3 regions of the Paenibacillus tritici genome follow, and region 1 is predicted to be linked to each of the others. Evidence: riboswitches for the same ligand, from Rfam matches in the RefSeq annotation. Region 1 holds a riboswitch; each other region holds the start of a gene.

What was found. Region 1 has a riboswitch for cyclic di-AMP ahead of KDC22_RS00140 (resuscitation-promoting factor). Riboswitches for the same ligand answer to the same signal wherever they lie in the genome.
Region 2: another riboswitch for cyclic di-AMP. It lies ahead of KDC22_RS02750 (hypothetical protein); the one in region 1 lies ahead of KDC22_RS00140 (resuscitation-promoting factor).
Region 3: another riboswitch for cyclic di-AMP. It lies ahead of KDC22_RS18050 (APC family permease); the one in region 1 lies ahead of KDC22_RS00140 (resuscitation-promoting factor).

What each region holds. Positions count from the first base shown of each region.
Region 1 is NZ_CP073365.1:26,638-34,085, reverse strand. Features, by position in the region: gene yabG (sporulation peptidase YabG) at 200-1,108, opposite strand; gene rsmA (16S rRNA (adenine(1518)-N(6)/adenine(1519)-N(6))-dimethyltransferase RsmA) at 1,183-2,067, opposite strand; gene rnmV (ribonuclease M5) at 2,064-2,615, opposite strand; gene KDC22_RS00140 (resuscitation-promoting factor) at 2,777-3,940, opposite strand; cyclic di-AMP (ydaO/yuaA leader) riboswitch at 4,227-4,454, opposite strand; gene KDC22_RS00135 (TatD family hydrolase) at 4,653-5,423, opposite strand; gene KDC22_RS00130 (HD domain-containing protein) at 5,477-6,760, opposite strand; gene KDC22_RS00125 (AbrB/MazE/SpoVT family DNA-binding domain-containing protein) at 7,035-7,289, shown strand.
Region 2 is NZ_CP073365.1:612,072-619,519, forward strand. Features, by position in the region: gene KDC22_RS02705 (ABC transporter permease) at 1-100, shown strand, start outside; gene KDC22_RS02710 (hypothetical protein) at 141-335, shown strand; gene KDC22_RS02715 (TetR/AcrR family transcriptional regulator) at 443-991, opposite strand; gene KDC22_RS02720 (NADP-dependent oxidoreductase) at 1,176-2,177, shown strand; gene KDC22_RS02725 (SDR family oxidoreductase) at 2,319-3,017, shown strand; gene KDC22_RS02730 (MerR family transcriptional regulator) at 3,190-3,939, opposite strand; gene KDC22_RS02735 (hypothetical protein) at 4,143-4,826, shown strand; gene KDC22_RS02740 (stalk domain-containing protein) at 4,850-5,482, shown strand; gene KDC22_RS02745 (hypothetical protein) at 5,559-5,747, shown strand; gene KDC22_RS02750 (hypothetical protein) at 5,792-6,250, opposite strand; cyclic di-AMP (ydaO/yuaA leader) riboswitch at 6,260-6,430, opposite strand; gene KDC22_RS02755 (glutaredoxin family protein) at 6,742-6,984, opposite strand; gene ytxJ (bacillithiol system redox-active protein YtxJ) at 6,981-7,307, opposite strand.
Region 3 is NZ_CP073365.1:4,206,427-4,213,874, forward strand. Features, by position in the region: gene KDC22_RS18040 (FecCD family ABC transporter permease) at 1-1,035, opposite strand, end outside; gene KDC22_RS18045 (ABC transporter substrate-binding protein) at 1,200-2,228, opposite strand; gene KDC22_RS18050 (APC family permease) at 2,427-4,244, opposite strand; cyclic di-AMP (ydaO/yuaA leader) riboswitch at 4,374-4,532, opposite strand; gene KDC22_RS18055 (disulfide oxidoreductase) at 4,758-5,192, opposite strand; gene KDC22_RS18060 (DsbA family protein) at 5,189-5,944, opposite strand; gene KDC22_RS18065 (ATP-binding protein) at 6,037-7,448, opposite strand, start outside.

The DNA of each region.
Region 1 (7,448 bases):
ACCATTGTCAAATTAAATAAATAATTATAGATGATGACAAAAAAGTTGTCAACGGAATTTTTTTAGAGGCTGGAAGTCCCGGCTTAAGCACCTTGTTAGCGGTAATCATGTGACACCTATACATTCTTATCTTCAAGCAAAAACAGGGTAAGCACGAGTGCTTACCCTGTTCCGCCCGCTGTTCGCTACCTGCTTCAGTTTACAGCACCGAGGGTGCTACCTTCAGTGTAGCAAGATTCTGCAGCTGAGGCATTCCGATGCGGAAGCTGCCGCGTGTCTCAATTCCGCCCATCCCCTGATTACCGCTGATCGTATGGCTAAGGGTATCGCTTAAGTTCACCGTATCCCGGATGGAGGTGAATGAAGCCTTGGCAGCCACATACACCGGGTCCAGAGCATGAATGAGGATGCGGCCCGGCGAGCTGGCGAAGTTGGCCCCTGTACCGAGGAGTGCCTCGAAGTGCGACTGGCAGGCTCCGGCTACAATCGTCAGGGCATCGAAATTCCGCTCATATTCACGGGCTACCCGGATGGCTGCAACGAAATTCTGTGAGTTTTTATAGCTGCTCAGACTATACAGATCATAGTTCTGCTGTTGCTTAAGTACTCCATCATGGCCGGTAATCACTACGATATCGGGACGTACACTGGGCAGCAGACGGTACAGCGTCTCCGCCATTTTGGATTCATGGACATGATGCCCCTCCGCCGGTATGCGCAGCTGCTCGTAGAGACTCAGGCTCTTCTTCAGATAGAGCGCATCTCCATCCAGATGCAGCACTTTACCCGGCACTTCAAAATAAGCCGCTTCCTTGGGGGATTGGCCCCAGGTCCCGGTGGACCCGGATACACTCTCTCCACTGCGCTGGCTCTGCTCCTGCCGGTCTCTGCGCAGCCAGGTTAATGACTCTGTTGCTTTGATCTGCGCGCGCTGACCCCGCTCGGTAACCTGTGTAGGCGGTACCTGCACCAGATCATCCAGCGGAGAATCCGCCAGCAGACGGAATTCCGTCCCTTTGATAACAGCTCTATTCTGCAATATATTGTCTACCCGGAAGGTCACATCGCCGCCATAGGATTTACGAATGACCAAGTCTCCTAGATTCATTACAACACCACCTCTACCCCATGTTATGGGCAAAGGCCCCGGTTGGTTCATCCAGCCGGAGGGATTATTGTATTCTATTCGATCCCGGCCGCCAGAAGAACCGCACTGAGCCGCGCATATTCCTCAATGCTAAGCGTCTCCCCGCGGCGGGAGGGTTCGATACCCGCTTCAGCGAGCAGCGCCTCCAGACGCTCACGCCCTTCCTCCGGGAAGAAGCGGGCTTTGAGATTATTGGCAATCGTCTTGCGCCGCTGGGTGAAGGAGGCCTGAACGACACCGAAGAAATGCTTCTCGTCGGCGACCTCCACCGGAGGACGTTCTCTGACCTTCAGGCGGATAACGGCAGACTCCACATTCGGCTGCGGGATAAACACTGTGCGCGGCACCATACAGACCAGCTCAGGTTCGCTGTAATACTGGACGGCAATACTCAGACTCCCGTATTCCTTGCCGCCCGGAGACGCTGCCATACGTTCGGCAACCTCCTTCTGGATCATGACCACGATGTTATCAAGCGGCAGCTTCTCTTCCAGCAGCTTCATGAGAATAGGTGTTGTCACATAATACGGCAGGTTAGCTACTACGCTGACCCGGTCCATACCCGCGAAATCCTCAGCGAACAGCTCCTGCAGATTCACCTTCAGCACATCGTCATTGCGGATCTTCACATGGGAATAGGGCGATAGCACATCCCTGAGGATAGGGATCAGTCTGCGGTCAATCTCCACCGCAGTGACTGCTCCGGCCGTCATTGCCAGCCGTTCCGTCAATGCACCGATACCCGGGCCAATCTCAAGGGCACCAGCCGTACTGTCGAGACCGGCTGCATCCACTATTTTGTCCAGAATATTCTGATCAATCAGAAAGTTCTGGCCCAGGCTTTTTTTGAAGGAAAATTTGTAACGCTGAATTATCGCTTTGGTTCTTGTTGGGGATGAGATATTCTCATTGCCGCTCATGAAGTGATGCCTCCCTGATCAATTTGGGCGAGAGCCCGCGTGAACTCTTCGTGTGTAATGCCGAACATCGCCAGACGTTTGTACAGCTGCTTGCCATTGCAATAACCGATACCGAGCAGGTTGCCAAGCAGCATTCTGCGCTCAGCGGCCCGGGGATGCACCATCAGTCCGGCAGCTATAAGCTCGTCCAGCCCGATGATGGCCGGGGCCCCCTCAAAGGAAGTATGCACATGCTCCAGCGCATGGCGTATAGCCTCAGGAGAGGCATTCTCTACGCCAATGTCACCCTTACGGGTAGCATCCTTCTCCGGGATGAACGCATGTTTGCATCCAGGTACCTTGGCAGCGACAATTTTGCGGATTCGCTCTCCGGCATGATCGGGGTCTGTAAGTATGATTACTCCCCTGCGCTCCATGGCTAGTGCAATCTTGGCAATGACCTTGCGGTCCACGGCCGAGCCCCCGGTTTCGATCGTATCTGCCTCCACGGCCCGCTTCACCGCTACGGTATCGCTTTTCCCTTCAACCACAATCAATTCTTTGATCATAAATAATTTTACTCCTTACTTCAGAACGTAAAAAAAAGGGGATTCGCTCCCCTTCTTTTTGGCTAAAGAATGTATAAGTGATGAGCGGAAGCTCTCCTAAGTTTCGTAAGTGCTTCCCCCACTATATCTTATTGACCGCTAATTTGCAAAAGACTTTGCGTTTAGTTCAGCTCCGGCTTCACAGGTCCGATCACGTAGAGTGTCCGCGACTTACGGCCGAAATTACGGGCATGGTTCAGTGAATCGTAATAGACATCCACCTTGTTGCCTTTGATGGCACCGCCGGTATCCTCTGCTCGGCGAAACCCTAATCCCTCAATGTACACCCACCAGCCAATCGGTATAACGTTCGGATCAACTGCTATGGTGCGGCCTTCCGTTACACGTGTGCCCGAGGCCGTACGTGTTCCGATACCCGGTTCTTGTGAAGAATATGCCGTCATGGATACGTTCTTAATCATTCTTTTATACTGGAAATCCACGCCAGCCTTGCTGGTTACATTGCTGGTCTTTGCGCTGACTTTGGTTGATTTGGAGGTTGCTTTAGGTTTGGAGGTTTGTATAGCAGCGACTACAACGGGCTTAGGAAGCGGTTTGGTCCCCACGGCAATTACTTTATCCTTGGTGATCGTCTGCACTTTCTTACCGATCATGCGCATGGATGCCAGCTCACCATCTTGATAGGTCTTCTCGATGTGCTGAATCATTACGCCCGGCTTACCTGCCTGTGCCACTCTTACGGTTCCTTTGGTTAAAGAGGGGTCTGCTGTCTTGATTACCCGGAATGGTAAATTTGTTGTCCGCTGAACCACTTGCTTGTTAATCCGGACAATTTTGATTTCCATGTCGGCAGATACTGCGGTGTCTAACGAAGGGTATATCTTGTCTAAACCTTCCAGGCTGATGCCCAGTTTGCCAATGGCCTGACCAATAGTATCCTCGGTCGTAAATAATGTCTGTGTCTTTCCATCTACGGTAAGAGCGAACTTCTGCGCAGTGTTGATCACAACACGGTCGCCGTCTTTTATTTCATCCCCAAGGCCAATAGATAATTCATCATGCGCCTGCAGCGATATCTGTTTCTTAGCCAGCACATCACCGAGCAGCGTTTCCCGCGTTTCCAGTGTCTGTACCTGTCCGTCTATTACTAGAATAATTTCCTTTTTGCTCTGACCGTGTACGTACAGCAGAATTAACAGTGCGATAACAATAGATACCACACCTGCAAGCACAACTATCCGGGGATTTACCTGCTTCCACCGTAATGCGAAAGACCTGCTGGATGATTGCGAATCATGGGATACTTCTGGTTGGAATACGCCCACTCTCTCCATCCTCCTTACATAGCCCCGTCGTCCAAGTAGTTCAAGGTGACTGTATCACTTCTGACGAAACTAGGTTTGAGATTGCAACAGGATACGCCCGCATTGCTTCAGCGTCTCCTGCTCATGGATCGCCTGCTCGGCATAGTTACTCCGGACAACTGTTATATAACAGTATGCCGGGAACATCCGCATTATTCGCAACAAAAAAAGCCCAAAAAAGAGTTCACAGAGGACTCTTTCGTGGCTTCTCCGGTGTCGAAAACGCGGGAATGTTTATGCACGAGGTTTCCTCTCTTACTTGCGCTTACGGGGTTAGCTGTCGGGTTCGGGCATAAGAGAGACGCCCTATCTCAGGTCACCCGCTCACGGCGGTTGCCCTCAAATTCACCCCAAAGACCACGTAAAGAAATCAAATAAAGTCTGCGGCAATTCTGTGTTGTACTCTCATACGTTCATGCGGCAGAGCATTATTGGTTCCCCCGTTCTCCATCCGGAGACTCAGCGAGACGATCCATGAAAAAGTGACTGTCACAGTTACAACAGCTCACTGCACTGAAAAGATGATATCCTGTTTTGATACATGTTGTAAAGGACGATTCAACCACGTTTACGTAAAAAAATGATTAAAATATTGTAATATTCAGCCGTTTTTCGATCAAAAAAGTTTAATATATCCGCTATACTTCATTTTTCACCGCTTTTACTCGCATTCTCAGACTATTCCAAATCGTTCCAGTGCGTTCGCGTACGTTATTTCCGCTAATTTCTGTAAATCAATCCCTTTTATTTCCGCAGCAGCCTCTGCTACCAGTCTCACATGAGCGGTCTCATTTCGCTTGCCCCGGAACGGGTGCGGAGTCAAATATGGGGAGTCTGTTTCGATCAATAGCCGGTCCAGCGGAGTCTGGGCAAGCACCTCTTTGGGCACCCTGGCATTCTTGAACGTAATCGGTCCTCCAAAAGAAAGGTGGAACCCGAGATCCAGACACATTTTGGCACTCTCCCAGCTGCCGGAGAAGGAGTGCATTACGCCCCCCACCTCGCCTGCCTTTTCCTCCCGGAGTATTCGGATAACATCCTCATGGGCATCCCGGTTATGGATACAGATCGGCATCTTCAGCTCCCGCGCCAGCCCGATTTGCTTGCGGAATACTTCATGCTGCACATCCTTGGGGGAGGTGTCCCAATAATAATCCAGTCCGATCTCACCGATGGCGACCACCTTGGGGTGACTGCACAGTGAGGCGATCCACTCCAGATCTCCGTCCTTCATAGTGATCGCATCCTGCGGATGCCAGCCGACTGCGGCATAGATATAATCATATTTCTCAGCAAGCTGCATCGTAGTCGGTATCGTTTCCCGGTTAAAGCCAATGTTGATCATTTTGCTGACTCCGGACGCCAGCGCCCTGGCAATAACCTCTTCGCGGTCTTCGTCGAATTGTGGAGCATCCAAATGGGTATGTGTGTCGAATAGCTGCATGACATTACATCCTTTCTGCCTCAGGTTCTATAGGAATTCCAAGCTTTATCTGTTTATTTGGCAAAAATATCGGCGATGGAGCGCGGCAGCTGTGGAAGGGCTTTCTGCAGCCTGTCCTGCGGAAAATACAGATGGTATCTGCCGCGGTGAATCCCGCTGATCGAGCGTACGATATCCGAGACCTCGGAGATTTCCCGCAGCTTGTCATGCCGGTCCAGAAGCAGAATCTGTTTGCTGTCGAAGCCGTCTCCCGGACGGAATACATCATAAGGAAGATCCGTTGGAAAATCAATTTCCAGGTCATAATCGGGACGCAGTCCGGCACCGGCAAAACCGCGGCGGATTTCGTCAATCGTCTCCGCATCCAGATGCTCCATCTCCACATATTTATACAGTTTACGATGAATAAAACGGCTGCACAAGTCGCTAAGGAGTTCATCCTCCTCAAGCGTCCACTGCATAAACGCCGTTTGCATTAATGCCTCATCCAGCAGCAGATACTGCTCAACCGTTACGTCTCCGCGGAACAAATCACTTAAGGGTTCGATCATGAACCGGAAAGTATACTCCTGCTGCACCAGCTCCTTGGCCCTGCGGAGAATCTGACGCAGGATAATCTCGGAGCTGCGGGTTACCGGGTGGAAATACACCTGCCAATACATCTGGTACCGTGACATCAGGTAATCCTCAATGGCATGCATCCCGGATTCCTTCACCACAACCCGGCCGTCATAAGGGCGCAGCATCCGCAGAATCCGGTCAATGTCGATAGTTCCGTAGTTAACCCCTGTATAATACGCATCCCGCAGCAGATAATCCATCCGGTCCGCATCCAGCGGCCCTGACACCAAATTGACAACGATCTCATGCTCATAGGTTTTGGAGATGACCGAAGCTACTTTATCAGGGAAGTCTTCAGCCACATCACGCAGAATAGCCGTAATCTCTGTATCCTCCAGAATGATGCGGCAGGTCCAGTCTTCATGATCCATTTCAAAAGCTTCTTCTATAGAATGGGAGAACGGGCCATGCCCCAGATCATGCAGCAGCGCCGCGCATAGGGTAAGCAGCCGTTCCTCAGGCATCCAGTCTTTGTAGCCGCTCCGTTCAAACTGGGAAATAATCCTCCTGGTAATTTCATATACGCCCAAAGAATGGGAGAATCGGCTATGCTCTGCTCCATGAAAAGTTAAATAAGAGGTGCCAAGCTGCCGGATGCGTCTCAGGCGCTGGAATTCCCTGGTATTAATCAGTCTCCAGATAATTGTGTCCTGCACGTGAATGTAATTGTGAACCGGGTCCTTAAATACCTTCTCTTCTGACAGAGGTTGCTTCATGAGCTCATCTCCTTTTCTTGTTTTATAATGCATTTTGTCACTCTTTGTCGAATATTAGCGATTAAAGTACTGACAAATCGACAAATAACTTAATAAGCCTTTTGAGGTAATTTCCCTGATGAGTAGCGGAATAAATGTTGTCTGAAAAGATTTCTTAAAATTAGCCACAAAAAAGGTTGACTGTTTTGGGAATGGTTGGTATTATAAATATCATAAAACAGTGAAGAATGTCGAATAATGACGCTTTTGAACATTGAGAGGAGCAACGATTGTAATGATGAAATCAACAGGAATTGTACGTAAGGTAGATGAGCTTGGACGGGTCGTTATTCCAATTGAATTGCGTCGCACACTTGGCATTGGAGAAAAAGATGCGCTCGAAATTTACGTGGACGGTGAGCGGATCATGTTGAAAAAATACGAGCCTGCTTGCATTTTCTGCGGCAATGCCGAGAATGTAACTTACTTCAAAGGTAAAATTGTTTGTCATGAATGTATTTCTGCCATCCCTACCCCTGTGACAAACTAAAATAAATAGGGTATAATAGGAATAATCAATTTGTTAATTCTAACCTTTTTATATCTCCTTGGCCTCCCGTTCGCGCGGGAGGTATTTTTTTGTGCGATTTACCCTCCCAAACCCTCCCTACAGGGAGGGCCCCAAGGGCCCCGGCCCTCTGGACACCCG
Region 2 (7,448 bases), 590 kb from region 1:
CTGGCTTGCCGCCAAGATCTACCGCACCGGCGTCCTGATGTACGGCAAGCGCCCTAGTATTAAGGAAATTAGAAAGGCTATGAAGGCTTATAAGATTTAGGGTTGGACAGATTATTAACTTTGACAAGGAAGTGGAGAAAATGAATAAACAACAACAAAATTCAGTGATGCTGTTCCTGGCCTCTTTCTCAGCGATTGTTGCTGGTCAAGTCATTCAGTCTAACGGAAGCAGTGTGATGGATTTCTCGCAGGGAGTACTAACAGGCATTGGAATTGTGGGAATGATGATGACAATCGTAACTCTTGGCAGATTTAATAAACGTAGGGAACAGTAAGGACTTTTGGCAGCAAAAATCCGCTACGGCCTTCCGGGCAATACAACAGGGAGCAGTTACCTCAGGTAACTGCTCCCTGTTGTATATTCAGCCATCCCCTCCAGAATTCAAACCCCCTGTTTGATTAAACTCCAGATGCGTTCAAACCGTTCTTGGTAGTCTGGTGAATTCCAGGATTCTTTAAAAGAGGGGAGACTAAACACTGCAAACGCAGATAGAATGGCCTCTGCCCGCTCAAATTGAGGATCATGATATTCCATGAAACCATCAATGATTTGATAAGAATCCCAAAGCACATCACGTAATACCAAAGGATTACTGTCCACATATTGTGTATTCAAGGCGAACATTTGGGGATTCTCATTATAAGCACGCTTTTTGGCATTCACAAATGCCCATAGCCAATTGTGGAGCACTTCCTGCGGGGAGGCGGTATTAGTCATGTTTATACGGATTTGCTCTGAAATCATCCGGTTGAACCAGTTCTTAGCTACAGCCGCCCAGAGTTCTTGTTTGTTTTTGAAATGTTTATAGAGTGCAGCGTGGGTGATGTTCAATTCATCCGCTATTTGAGAGAGCGTCACCTCAGATTTTTCCGTACGCTCAATTAATGTCTCGGCAGTTTCAATAATAAGCTCCTGTGTGATTTTAGCCATTTGTTGTGGCAGGTGAGTGCTGCCAACCCTTCTTTCGTTAATTAGTGATATCCACTTATAGTTTAGCACACAAAAACACAGTAACAAATGTTGACTTTTGTAACTCCCGGTCTTATGCTTGGCATGCAAGTTACAAATCATCTTAAATGTTACTTGAGATCTTGCGGATAGGAGGGTATTAATTATGAAGGCGGCACAGATCACCAAATATTCCAAATCGTTTCAAGTTGAAGTGCGCGATATTCCAGTCCCGGAAATAAGTGATTACGAAGTTTTGGTTAAAGTAAAGGCGGCGGCGGTTAACCACTTGGAGCTGCTCATCGCTACCGGAAGCGTGAAGTTAATCCAGGACTATGAGTTCCCCTTGACCCTTGGTAACGAACTCACAGGTGTTGTTGAGAAGATGGGTAAGAAAGTCGCTGGCTTCAAAGTGGGTGATGCCATTTACTCCCGCCTGCCGCTGCGAAAGATTGGAGCGTTTGCCGAATATGCGGCGATTCATGTAGGGGCTGTTGCTCACTTGCCGGGTAATCTGGATTTTGTAACCGGTGCGGCTGCGCCTTTAACAGGATTGACAGCCTATCAAAGCCTGCATGAGGAGTTAGCTGCCCAAGCTGGCGAAAGTGTGTTCATTCCAGGAGGCTCTGGTTCATTTGGCCAAATGGCTGTTCCTATCGCTAAAAGCATGGGGCTGAAGGTCATCGTCAGCGGAAGTCCACAGGCGCGTGAACGTACAATGGCCGCGGGAGCTGATCAATACATTGATTACAAGGCGGAGAATTACTGGGAACGGCTTCATGATCTTGATTATGTGATTGATACCTTGGGACCGGGTGAATTTGACCGCGAACTCTCTATTATTAAACCAGGCGGCCATCTTCTTTCTCTACGGACCGGGCCAAACAAACGATTCGCCAAAACTATGGGCTTGGCAGGTTGGAAGCAAAAGCTGTTCAGTATTGCTGGGGCTAAGTATGATCACAAAGCCAAGAAGAAGAGGATTGAATATCATTTCGTATTTGTACGCAGTGATGGAGAACAATTACGGCAAATCACAAAGATTATTGAAGAGAACCAAATTATACCTGCGGTAGACGCCCGGGAGTTCCACATTGAAGATATTAATGAAGCTATAAATCTGGTTGCTACAGGTCACCCCCAAGGGAAAGTGGTAATCCGATTTTAAATATTTATATAATTATTTACCGATCGTTCTCAATATGTTATATTGAATTTATAGGACATCATTGCATGATGAGATTAGGTTATTATATCATTTCTTGTGCATTTTCTAGAACGATCATTCTTAAAAAGAGGAGCGGAACCCATGAACATTTCTGAACAAGTCGCATTTGTTACTGGAGCAAACCGGGGGCTTGGCCGCCAGCTTACGCTTGAACTTCTAGCTAGAGGGGCTAAGGTCTACGCGGGAGCAAGAAATCTGGAGACCGTGAATATTCCAGGGGTTACCCCTGTAAAGCTTGATGTAACCAACCCTCAAGAGGTAGCGGCAGCAGCCAGCCTGGCTAAGGATGTTACAATTCTGATCAACAATGCAGGATCATCTACAGGCGCTTCTTTGCTGGAAGGGGATGTGGAGCAAATCCAGCTGGAATTGAATACGCATTTCTTCGGTACGTTATCCATGGTTCGCGCTTTTGCACCAGTCATCGAGAACAACGGGGGAGGATCGGTTCTGAATATTCTTTCCGCCTTATCCTGGTTCAGTGGCGGAGCTGCCGGTGCCTACACAGCTGCGAAGGCTGCAGCATGGGCGCTGACGAACGATCTTCGTTTGAATCTGTATCCCCGTCATATTAGAGTAGCAGGCTTACATGTGGGTTATATGGAGACAGACATGACAGCCGGCCTGGATGCTCCCAAATCGAACCCTTCGGATATTGCGAAAATAGCTATTGACGGCATAGCAGCCGGCAGCTTTGAAATTCTTGCCGACGATACCAGCCGGATGATCCAAGCCGGACTTGCAGGCGGCGTTTCCGCCCTCTACCCGCATCTGTCCTAATCACGACTTCGCAGTAGCAGCGGCGCAGAAAGAGCGGGCTTCGTATTTTACCTGGAACACCTCTTGGAGGGATCCATGACGGAGAAGGCCTTGGCCGAAGGAAAAGCATACAAGAATCCCGATGATGACCAATCTGGCCAACCATCGGGATTTTTGTTCTGACGGATTATGTTTATAATGTTGCTACAAACGACTCTGCCGCTGCAGAAAGATAATAAGCTAACCCAGTTTGTTGACCTTCAAGCATCTTAAGATGAAAGTCATCACTTAGGAAAAATTGAGTCTGCGCTGCAAAATCCTTAGCCGATGTTTTATGGCCATGATTATTCATAAACTCAAGATGGTTTCGAATCAGATTTACTATTTTCTCATCACTATGCTTAATGCCTTCTCTTAATGATCTTGCCATTTCATTCATGAATGTCATGGCTTCAACTGCTTGCTCATTTATTTCCTGAACATCCTCAGGGACAACCTCGAATGAATCCATCCCATACGATTCCTTCAAATATTGATTTTGCCCGGTCAGCGCTGTATTCCACTGTTCCTCGGTTTCAAAACCTTTAAACATTTCCTTGTTATCCATAGTTTCACCCTCCTTAATACATCCAATGGATTTACGTAATGTTTGAACAATGGTATCCAACCTGTTTTTGCGGCTGAGAAGCAACTCCTCCTGCTGCGAAAGAATGGATAGCCGGTCTGAATGATGTTCCATCATTTCCTTGATTTGATCTAAGGAAAAATCCAATTCTCTGTAAAATAGAATCTCTTGCAAACGTTCCAGCTCTTTTGATCCATACAATCGGTATCCAGCTTCACTTAACTTGCCAGGCAAGAGAAGACCGATCTTGTGATAATGATGAAGCGTTTTGATTGTAACATTGGACAGTGCTGATACTTCTTTTACCGTGTACAATATTGCTCATTCCTCCCTTCATTAAGTAGCTTATTGTCTTCCCTAAGAGGAGAGTCAAGTCTATTTTTATCCATTCAACTGCTTCAAACCGTCCTCCACCTACGCACATGATTTATTGCAAACTTTAAAAGAAATATTAATTGATAAAAACACTAATTCTGTATAATATTGTTATCTATAAAATAAGTTTCAAAGGAGTTTATAAGATGGAAAAAAATAAATTGCATGTATTTATAAATTTACTTGCATGCACCTTACTTATTTCAGCCTGTAATAGCAAGGATTCAATACCATCTAAAAATAATACTAATATTTCAGGAAATTCTTTAAATAATATAAACACGGAAAAGTATAATTTCGCCATAAAAACCTCTGAGGGTATTGTTTGGTCACCATCACCTGAACCATTCTCCTTCTACTTAAGTTCTCCTAATGAAAAAACACTGCGTATAGATAGGGCCAAAAAGTTATTTACTTTACCTTTGCATGACGGGGAAGCTAATTTAGTAGTGGATGAAGTTTTTGGATTAGGAGATTACATTATTTATCATACTTCATCTGTATTTTCTGATGGAGCTCAGCCATTAAGACAACAGGTATGGGTGATGAGAATAGACAATCCTACCTCAAATAAAGAAATCCTAGAGTTTCATTCAACGGGAGGCAAAGCTTATAGTTATGCAGTTGATGAAAAAGAAAGACTATATGTATCTGTTTCTGTAATTCCAGGAAATGCAGATGGTAGTGATAGCTACGAAGTTTATGTTTATAATATTTCAACCGACAAAAAGGAAAAAGTCCAAAATTATTCGCTTAACAAACCATCAATCGACTCCATCCAGTTTACTTATAATGAGAAAAAATATTCTTATAAACTTCATGCTAAATAAAATCTATTTGGAGGCGATTGATAATGAAACGTTGGACAAAGATTGGAATTAGTGCAGCTCTTTTTACTACTATTTTCAGTGCGGGGGCTTATGCAGCAACTGCGGTGCCTAAAATTTTTGTCAATGGTAATCAAGTCAAATCAAGCCTACAGCCAAAAATAATTGATGGTTCGGTTTACATCCCGATTCGTGCAGTGTCGGAGGGACTTGGTGCCGATATTCAGTGGGATAACAAAGCTAAAAATGTATACGTAGATTCAGATCCAAACTTCAAAATGGAAACGAGTGCTACGGCCTATGTATTTGGGCGAAATTTAGCGTTTAAGTGGATTATGGCCTATGACGAGAGGTCGGTTGCGGAGGCTAATGCTTTAGTGGCCCCCAGCTTTAAAACGGATATCTACAAAGAATCTTTTCCCGGGGGAACTTATAATTTGGCAACCATTGTAGATATGAAAGTAGTTGCAAGATCAGAGATTGGACTTACTGTCAGAATCGTTCAACGAGTGACTGCAGAGGATGATTATAAGGTGAAGGTAGAAAAATGGGATTTTATCTTTGAAAACAACAAAATTAAATCGGTAAAAGTAGTGCCTAAATCCACTAAATATTTGGATCGGTATACGTTATTCCCTGGAACAAGCTTTGGTATTTAATTAGTGAATCATTATGGTTAAACTCCGTCAGATAGTGTACCTTAGTACTATTAGTAGTTAGGAGTGGTGACTTGTTGTGAAGAAAAGTAGACGAACCCCCGTGCTGGTCGCGGTCTCGATTCTGTTAATTATTATCAGCAGCCTGATCCCATCGGATAAATCCGCTTGGCTGGGGGCTTTACAGACCATTCTGCTGGGCGTTGGACTGCTCGGCTGCTGCATGGCCTTCTGGCGGTTCGCCAAGGGCGGTAAGGGCAAAAGCTGATTTGAGGGGCACTTCACACCATCCGCCCCCCGTCATCTCCCGCCTTATCCCGCCGAAGGGCGGTGGACAGCGGGCATTGTTGAATGCGCGGCCGCCATTTGTTTGCGTATCCCTCTAAGCTGGGCTTTCAGCTCGGGGACGTTATGCTGGAGGATCTGGCTGATGTCGGAAAGGGGAAGCTGGAGGCCGTACCATAAGGCACTGGCAATCTGATCCTCCCAGCTAAGCAGGGCAGAGGTGCAGTGGCTGCGCTCCTGGGCAAGGGTGGAGCATTGGCGGATACACTCCTTGTAAGCGGCCGGGGAGCCAGCCTTCCCTTGCGGGAGGCTTCCTTTCAGCCATAGCTCATAGAGCGACGCGAAGGTAGCGGCTGCGGCTTGATCCGCGCGGGCACCCTTCTCCAGCAGCAGGCAGCTGAGAGCATAGACGGGTCCGCTGTATTGCTCGACATAATGTTTGAATCCGGCAGTATTAGCTGCCTTGGGCGATAACAGGTCTGGCATGGTACACGTTCCTTCTCTCTTTACGCTTACGGGGTTAGCTGTCGGATTCGGACGGTGAGAGTCGCCCTGCCTGCCAGAGACTGCGCAATGGTAGTCTCCTTTCGGATTCACCCCAAGTAAGGCCTGCGGCCTAATGGTTCCCCCGTTTTCCGCTTGGCGGAAATTCAGCGTGCATGTATGATTTCACAATGTAACTTTCAACACGAATCATACACTTTTAGGATTGTCTTTGTAAAAATGGAAAAGAGTTCTTTTGCGCCGGATTTACAATAAATTGCTGCCTGGTTACGCAGTTTTGAATCTAAAACCATATATGTAGCCGATAATCACTGGTTATCTCACTCAATCGCCGTTTTTTATTTTTGTCGCAGGCAGCAGCGTGCCGTAAGCGCTTTACCCGTAGGCGGATACTCTTGTGCGCCACCAGTTAACAGACAAAAGGTGCCGCCCTGCTTAGAGGGAGGCACCTTTTTGGCCTAACGTAAAGACAATTACAGCACAGCAGCTTCCATAAGCTCCTGAAGCTCAGGGAGATTGAAGCCCTTAACCGCCCGGTCCCCGGATACGGTGACTGGAATGCCCATGAAGCCCAGCTGCTCGACTTCTTCCTGATAGACGGCACTGGTCATGACATCCCGGACCTCGAAGGGAATACCCTTACTCTCCAGCAGCTGCTTCACCTGATTGCATTCGCTGCAGCCGGTGGTGGAATAGACAATAATGTTCGCGCTCATTGTTCCACTGCTTCCTTTATGGCATTTTGGGTAATCTTCCAGTGTGAGGTGTTCCAGCGGACTTCGCTGTCCTCCAGCAGGAAAATTTGCGGAGATTCATGCTTAATGCCAAGCTCCTCGGCAATCTGGTTAGAGACGGGGCGGTCCTCAATCACATGGACAATGGCAGCAGGCGTATCTGAATTCTGTGTGTAGGCCCGGAATTCCTCATTGGCCTTGGCACTGATCGGGCAGGTTGTGCTGTGCTTGAAGAGCAGTTTTTTGCCAGGCTGCCCGATATATTGCTGTAGCTCATCCGTGGTACGGATCTGTTGAATAGACACCTTAGAATCACCTTCCTGGGGTAAGATTTAATGAAACCTGTTGCCAACAATTGTGTTGTTAACAACTATTATTCCTGATTGTAACATAGTTCAAAATTAAAGCAAAAGAAAGTTAAGCCGGCTTGCCCCTCCCTTGCGGGA
Region 3 (7,448 bases), 3.5 Mb from region 1:
GGCCAGATAGATGAAGAACGGTACACCGAGTACCGCAATTAAGGCACCTATCGGTGTTTCGTAGGGTGCATTAATCATTCTGGCAGCAATATCGGCAAACAGGACCAGGATACTTCCAAGGACCGCAGAGCAGGGAATAATCCAGCGGTAGTCCACCCCAACCAGATAACGCGTGATATGCGGAACCATTAATCCGACAAAAGCGATCGGGCCCACGGTGGAGACCGCCGCTCCGGCGAGGATGACCACTAGAATCATCCCTGCGGTCTGTACCAGACGGGTGCGCTGGCCCAAACCGGCGGCAACATCCCGGCCCAGGCTTAATAACGTAATGGAACGTGAAAGGATCAGCGAACCGATCAGGGCTGCCGCGACCCAAGGAAACATAATCCGCAGCTGCTTCCAGCTCGCTCCGCCGATCCCGCCTGCCATCCAGAATGCGATATCCTGAGAGAGGCTATACAGAATGGCGATGCCTTGGCTGACCGCAAGCAGCATAGCACTCACTGCCGCACCTGCGAGGGTCAGCCGGAGCGGAGTTAGTCCGCTATGGGAGAGTGAGCCGATGCCGAATACCAGCAGCGAGGCCACAGCCGCTCCAATGAAGCAATACATCATGATGTACGTGAAGGACAACGAAGGCGCAAAGGCAAAGGCCAGGGCCAGTCCGACACCCGCTCCGGCATTAAGACCGAGCAGCCCGGAATCCGCCAGCGGGTTGCGGGTCATCCCCTGCATAATCGCACCGGCAACAGCAAAGCATGCGCCGACCAGTGCTCCTGCGGCAGCCCGGGGAATTCGCAGCTCCCGGATGACCTGATGCTGCGGCAGATCCGGATTGAACCGGAAGACGGCCTCCCATACGGTAGCCAGCCCGATATCCGCCGCGCCAACCGATACAGATACCATCAGGCCGAAGAGGATCGCAGCTATTCCCAGCACCAGAATAGCAGCTGCGGCAACCGGCCTCGACTGGACAGGTGCATTCCCTTCATCAGAAGGAGCTTGTAGAGTAGAATGTGTAGATGAAGCCATAAGCCGTCTCCTTATCAGGATTATAGAGGATACAAATGATTATCATTCTCATTTTCATTATCGCAAAGATATGAATATTGTTCAACCCGTTAATAGACAAAAAAGCAGGCTTTTATACCCGGGGGATATAAAAGCCTGCACTATTCTCCCGCCGACAAAAAGACTTATTTTACAAAACTGCTCAGGATATCATCAATTGTTTTGGAATTGGCTATAGGACCGCTATACAGCCAGCTGGTATCTGCACTGAATTCGTGAACATTCCCTGCCTTGACGGCCGGAATCCCCTTCCAGACTGCGCCCTCTGTAATCTCAGCTCCGCCTGCCTTGTCACTGTTCACCAGAATGATATGCTCTGCAGTCAGCTCAGACAATTTCTCTAGTGAGATTGGATTCCACGGTGCTCTGGATTCCGCAGGAATCTCGGTCACCAGATTCGGGAGCTTCACTCCAAGATCGCCATACATCACTGCACCGCTGCTGCGGGTCTCGTCAACGATGAAGAAGTTCTTCGACACCAGCCACAAAATGGCTACTGAATCATCGCCGATTGCAGCAGAGACAGCAGCTTTGGCGGAAGCCGCCTTTTGTTCATAGTCTGCAATGGCCTTCTCCGCTTCCGGAGTCTTATTCAGCAGCTCTCCTATCTTGAGCAAGGCTGCGCGCCAGTCACTACTGACTTCATCGCCGAGTACATAGGTTGGCGCAATTTTGTTCAACTGGTCATAGAGCCCGTTCTGAACGGTGCCTTCCGACTGGACGATGTGGAAATCTGGCGCGAAGCCGGTAACCGCTTCGAGTGGCAGGTCGTAGCTGATCGGCGGGACATCATTAAGCTCAGCAGCGAGGTAATCCTGCGTACCGTTCTTAGTAGACCACTGGGCAACCGGAGTCACGCCGAGTGCAACCAGATAATCCTCCAGATAAGAAGCAATTACACGCTGCGGATTGGCGGGAATGGTGACCTTATGTCCCATTGCGTCTGTGACGGTCTTGTCCACAGCAGGTGCGGCTGACTCTGCAGGTGCCGCAGTGGCTTCTACAGTTGCGGAAGGTGCAGTAGTTGCTGCAGCACCGTTGCCGCCTGCATTACTATTGTTATTTCCGCAAGCGGACAGCAGCAATGTTGTGGTCAGAAGTCCGGCTACCGCCAGCTTCACACTTCCTGATCCTTGCAGGTTGAACAAAAACATTGAATACCCCTCCTGATATGTACCTTCATGTTTAGCACTAGTGCCTGTTGCCTTAGCATCTTACATACTGATGATATTGATTCTCATTCTCTATGTCAACTGAAAAGTCACCTTTCTGTTATATTCTCCTGCCGTCCAACCAAAAACGGCTGTTCCCGTAAGCTACGGAAACAGCCGTTATACATGTAGAGAAAAAGTCTATTTGTGCAAATGATACGGAACCGTTGCAATCACAATATCCTTCTGATTCATCAGATAAGAGCGGATGAACAGGCTGGTCTGATTATGCAGCACGGCCTGCCACCAGTGCTTGGTCACGAACTGCGGAATCAGTACGGTGATATGGTCCGTCGAAGCGGTCTTCCACTCTACCGTATCTATGAATTTCACCAGCGGGCGGAGAATGCTGCGGTAACGGGAGCGCAGGACAATCAGGCGCACTCCGGGGTTCCACTCCTCCCACTTCTGCTCCATCTTGTGAATCTCTTCTTCATCGAACCCTACATAGACCGCGACAACATTATTGGTCAGTGACTTCGCATAGCTGATCGAATGCAGCACCGCACGGGTGACACCCGCCACCGGAACTACAACGGTACTGCCTTTGATGCAAGGCTTATCGGTAGCCGGACAAATACGCAGCTGATCGGCAATATTCATATAATGGCGGTGAATCCGGTGGAACACAATGATGACTACCGGCAGGAAGATGAAGGCCATCCACACGCTGGAGAACTTGGTAATAATGAAGATCAGGGTTATGGTCAATGTGGTAAGCATCCCTACCGTATTCACGGCGAATTTGCTCTGCCAGCCTTTTGGTCTGGTTCTGTACCACTGTACCATCATCCCAAGCTGCGACAGTGTGAAGGGAATGAATACCCCTACTGCATATAATGGAATCAAGCCTTCGGTATTTCCGTGAAAAGCTGCTACAAGCACTGCCGACATGACGCCGAGGAATATAATACCGTTGGAGAAGCCCAGCCGGTCGCCGCGTACCATGAAGGCATGGGGCAGATATTTATCTTTGGCGAACATGAACGCCAGCAGCGGAAAGGCCGAATAGGCTGTATTCGCCGCCAGGAACAGGATGACTGCCGTAATCCCCTGGATGAAAAAGTATAATCCGCCACGGCCAAAGGTAGATTCCGTGATCTGAGAGACCACCGTTGCCTTCGCATCCGGCATGATGCCATACCAGTAAGCGAGCAGCGTAATTCCGGTGAACATTACACCGAGAATCAGACCCATCAGCATCAGCGTTTTGGCTGCATTTTTCTCCGCCGGTGCCTGGAAGTTAGGAATGGCATTGGAGACTGCTTCAACCCCGGTAAGGGCAGAACAGCCGGAGCTGAACGCCTTCAGCAGCAGGAACATACTGACGTTCGATACCGCCGACCCAATCTCGGGAACATGGACATGGGCCCCGCCGGTTATATACTTGAAGACACCCGAGATAATCAGCACAAAGATCGAGACTACGAACAGATATACCGGGATCGCTATGAATGAAGCGGATTCGGTAACCCCCCGCAGATTGACAATCGTTAGAAGCAAAATTACAGATACCGCTATAAGAACAGTGTGATTATGAAGACTTGGAAAGGCTGAGGTGATCGCATCCGTCCCCGCCGAGGCGCTTACCGCCACAGTCAGAATGTAATCCACCAGAAGAGAGCCGCCAGCCAGCAGGCCGGTGTGAACCCCGAGATTGGTCTTGGCAACAATATAGGCGCCCCCGCCCTGCGGATAAGCAAATATCGTCTGCCGGTAGGACAAAATCAGAATGGCCAGCAAGCCCAAGACGGCTAATGCAATTGGCAATGAGTACCAGATAGCTGTGAACCCGGCGGCCACAAGTACGATTAGAATTTGTTCTGTTCCGTAGGCTACAGACGAGAGCGCATCAGAAGACAGGACAGCCAGTGCTTTCACCTTGGATAACTTTTCATGATCGAGTTCGTTCGACTTCATCGGACGCCCGATCAATAGTCGTTTTACCTTGCTTACCATTGTAGTAACAGTTCCTCTCTTTGTTAAGTTGAAACGGAAATTCCGTGCGCTGTTTTCATAAGTGGATTTCATAAATGCAGGCACCAAAATAAGCATACGGAAATGATCCGCATGCCTTGATGTGCATGGTCATTATCCCACTAATGCTTACGAGGTTAGCTGGCGGATTCGGGCTGTGGTAGCCCTACGGTTACGAGTCTTCTGACCCGCTTCCGATTCACCCCTTTGGCACTGGGCCAAGTTTGGTTCCCCCGTTTTTCCTACCGGAAAATTCAGCGCATATTCAACTTCTCACAAGGACTAATATTAAGCTACAATACGGCTTCCGTAAAGCGGTGAAACAAATGAAAAAAGAATGAAAAGCATCCAAAACCACCAAATCCATGATCCGGTATGTCTTGATCTTTCATTCTCTTTCATTATCCCTATATCGCTTGATTTTACAGTGTTTTTGAACATTAATTTCCGCTTAATTTAAAGGAATGTTCACCTCTTCAGCCTGCCTGCCGGCTCCTACTCCACAGTGTCCTCTTTGCGTCCTGTCCATAGCAGAATGGCGATGAGTGCGAACGCAATAAGTGCAAGCAAAGGGATCGTTATAAATCCGAAAAGATTCAGATAATCTTTGTTGCACGGCACGCCGATTGTACAGGGGAGCACCTTGCTGAGTGCCGGTATTTTCTGCTCTGCATAATGATAGATAGAGATGCTGCCGCCGATCAGACTCAGGGGAAGAACATAAGGGATAATACGCTTGTCCCCCCGGTAGGTGGCAATTCCCAGCAAGAAGAGCTGCGGGTACATGAAAATCCGCTGGAACCAGCATAACTTACAGGGCTCATACCCCAGAACTTCACTGAGATATAAGCTTCCCGCTACAGCAATAACACAGACAAACCAGGCCAAGTAGAGACAGTTGCGGCGGCAGAAGGCAGAGAAGGCTGTCATTGGGCTGCCGCAGCTTCCGTTGCTGCCTGGATCTGAGCGTCAATCTCCTCCATATTGAAGGGCTCCTTCACCTTGACTCCATTCACGAACACGGTAGGTGTAGTTGTCACTCCAGCGTCGGTTGCGACCTGAATATCACGGTTCAGTTCACTTGTATAGGTACGGTCTTCAATGTCTTTGCGCAGCAGATCGTAGTCCACCGGCAGTTCCAACTGCTTGGCGAGACTTACCAGGTAGTCCGGTGTTGCCCATTCTTTGTCCTCATTCCCCTGGTTGGCATACATCGCATCGAAGTACTTCCAGAAGGCTTCCTGGTTCTGATGATAGACCGAAAGTGCTGCAAGCGAGGCTGTTTTGGAATCCGCAGCAAGGAAGGCTAAGTTCACAAAGTAAAAGGCCGCTTTATCCTGATTCACATACTCCTGCACGATCTGCGGTTTCATGACCCCTGTGAACTGGGCGCAGGCCGGACATTTGAAATCGCCGAATTCCACAATTTTGACCGGAGCATCTTCCTTGCCTAGGCGTATCATCTCGCTGTAATTGAAATTAACCGGTTCAGCCGTGGAGCCCGGGGCTGAGCTGTCCTTAGAGGCAAGCAGGTATAATCCGACAAAAATAATAACGACGATGGCCACTGTACTCACGATCAGAATTCTCGTTTTCTGCTTCTGCTGCTCCAGCTCTGTCTTGCGCTTCTCCTGCTTGCTCATCTGGGGAACCGTGACATTGTTCTTTTTTGGTTTGCTCAAAGAGAGTTCCTTTCCGTCCTCTGGACTGTCGTGATAAAAGAATAGTTACTTTCAAAGTATATAATCAAAGCTCTCTTTTTGGCAAACCTGTATTATACAGCTTCCGTCGTCTCCTGCGCTCCCCCATCCTCTTTCTCTTTGCCGAAGAACAGCTCCGGTGAATGCTCCAGCGACTGCAGCTTAATTCTGAAAAAAAACTGGGTGCCTCCCCCCTCTGCCGGCTCCACCCAGATCTCTCCCTGCATCAAATCCACCAGCTTCTTGCAGATCGCAAGCCCCAGACCCGTGCCGGGGTATTTGCGGGTATGTGACCCGTCCACTTGGGAGAAGGTTTGAAACAGCAGCTGCAGCTTATCCGGTGAAATGCCAATTCCGGTATCACGCACCATAAATTGCAGAGACTGAGCGCTCTCTCTAACGCCATAGGACTCTACTTTAACGGTTATCGTGCCGGATGGAGTGAATTTCACCGCATTGCCAATCAGATTGATCAGAATCTGGCGAAGACGCTGCGAGTCTCCGGCGAAGTTGTCGGGAAGCCCTTCTTCCATCTCCAGCTCAAGCGATAACGGCTTGTCTTGAGTGCTCACCATGAACAGATCCATGCAGCCCTGCAACAGCGCCTTCAGCTGAAAATCATCCTTCGTCAGGGCCAGGCTATCCGCCTCCAGCCGGGAGATATCGAGAATATCGCTCATGACCTTCAGCAACGCGTGGCCGCTGGTGCTCTGGAGCTGCAGCAGCTCCAGATGTTCAGGATTGCTGATCTCCTCGGCCAATAGCTGATTGATCCCGATAATACCATTCAGCGGTGTGCGGATTTCATGGCTCATGGTAGCCAGGAACTCGCTTTTCATCGTGACTGCACTCTCAGCGGCGTCCCGCGCCTCCATCAGCTCATATTGAAACTTCATCAGGGTAGTGACATCCTCGGCTACGATATAGACCAGCTGTTCCGTATGATGCTGCAAAGGAAACACGGTGACGCTGCAGATGAGCTGCTCGCCGCCTTTGGTCCGGACCTTAAGCTCCAGCTTGGAGGATTGGCCCCGCGAGGCGCGGAGTACGGCATCCCTGACGGCTGCTTCATCCCGCTCACTGTACAGTATCGCTTTATAATTCCCCAGCTCTTCTGTGCCGTATCCGGTAGTGTTCCGCAGGGAAGGGTTCACACTGATGATCTTCTTGCGGGCCGGATCAATGCACATCACCATATCCGGACTATGCTCGAATAAGGCAGTATACCGCTGCTCATTGAAGGCAGCCGCCTGGAGTACCCGCTGCCGGTCCCTGTACAGCAGGGCAAGAACGATCGACACAATGAACAAGAATGAGCCGGCCAGGAGCAGCCCCAGTACAGAATCATTCAGGAAGAGCATTCGCCGGGTAGCATTGGACGGCTCAACCATAGGGAAGGAAGCACCCGCCATGGCGGCATAATGGATACCTGTGAATGCGCCGGTCAAGGTGATGACAAGCAGCAGTTTTTTGAAGCTGAACATAT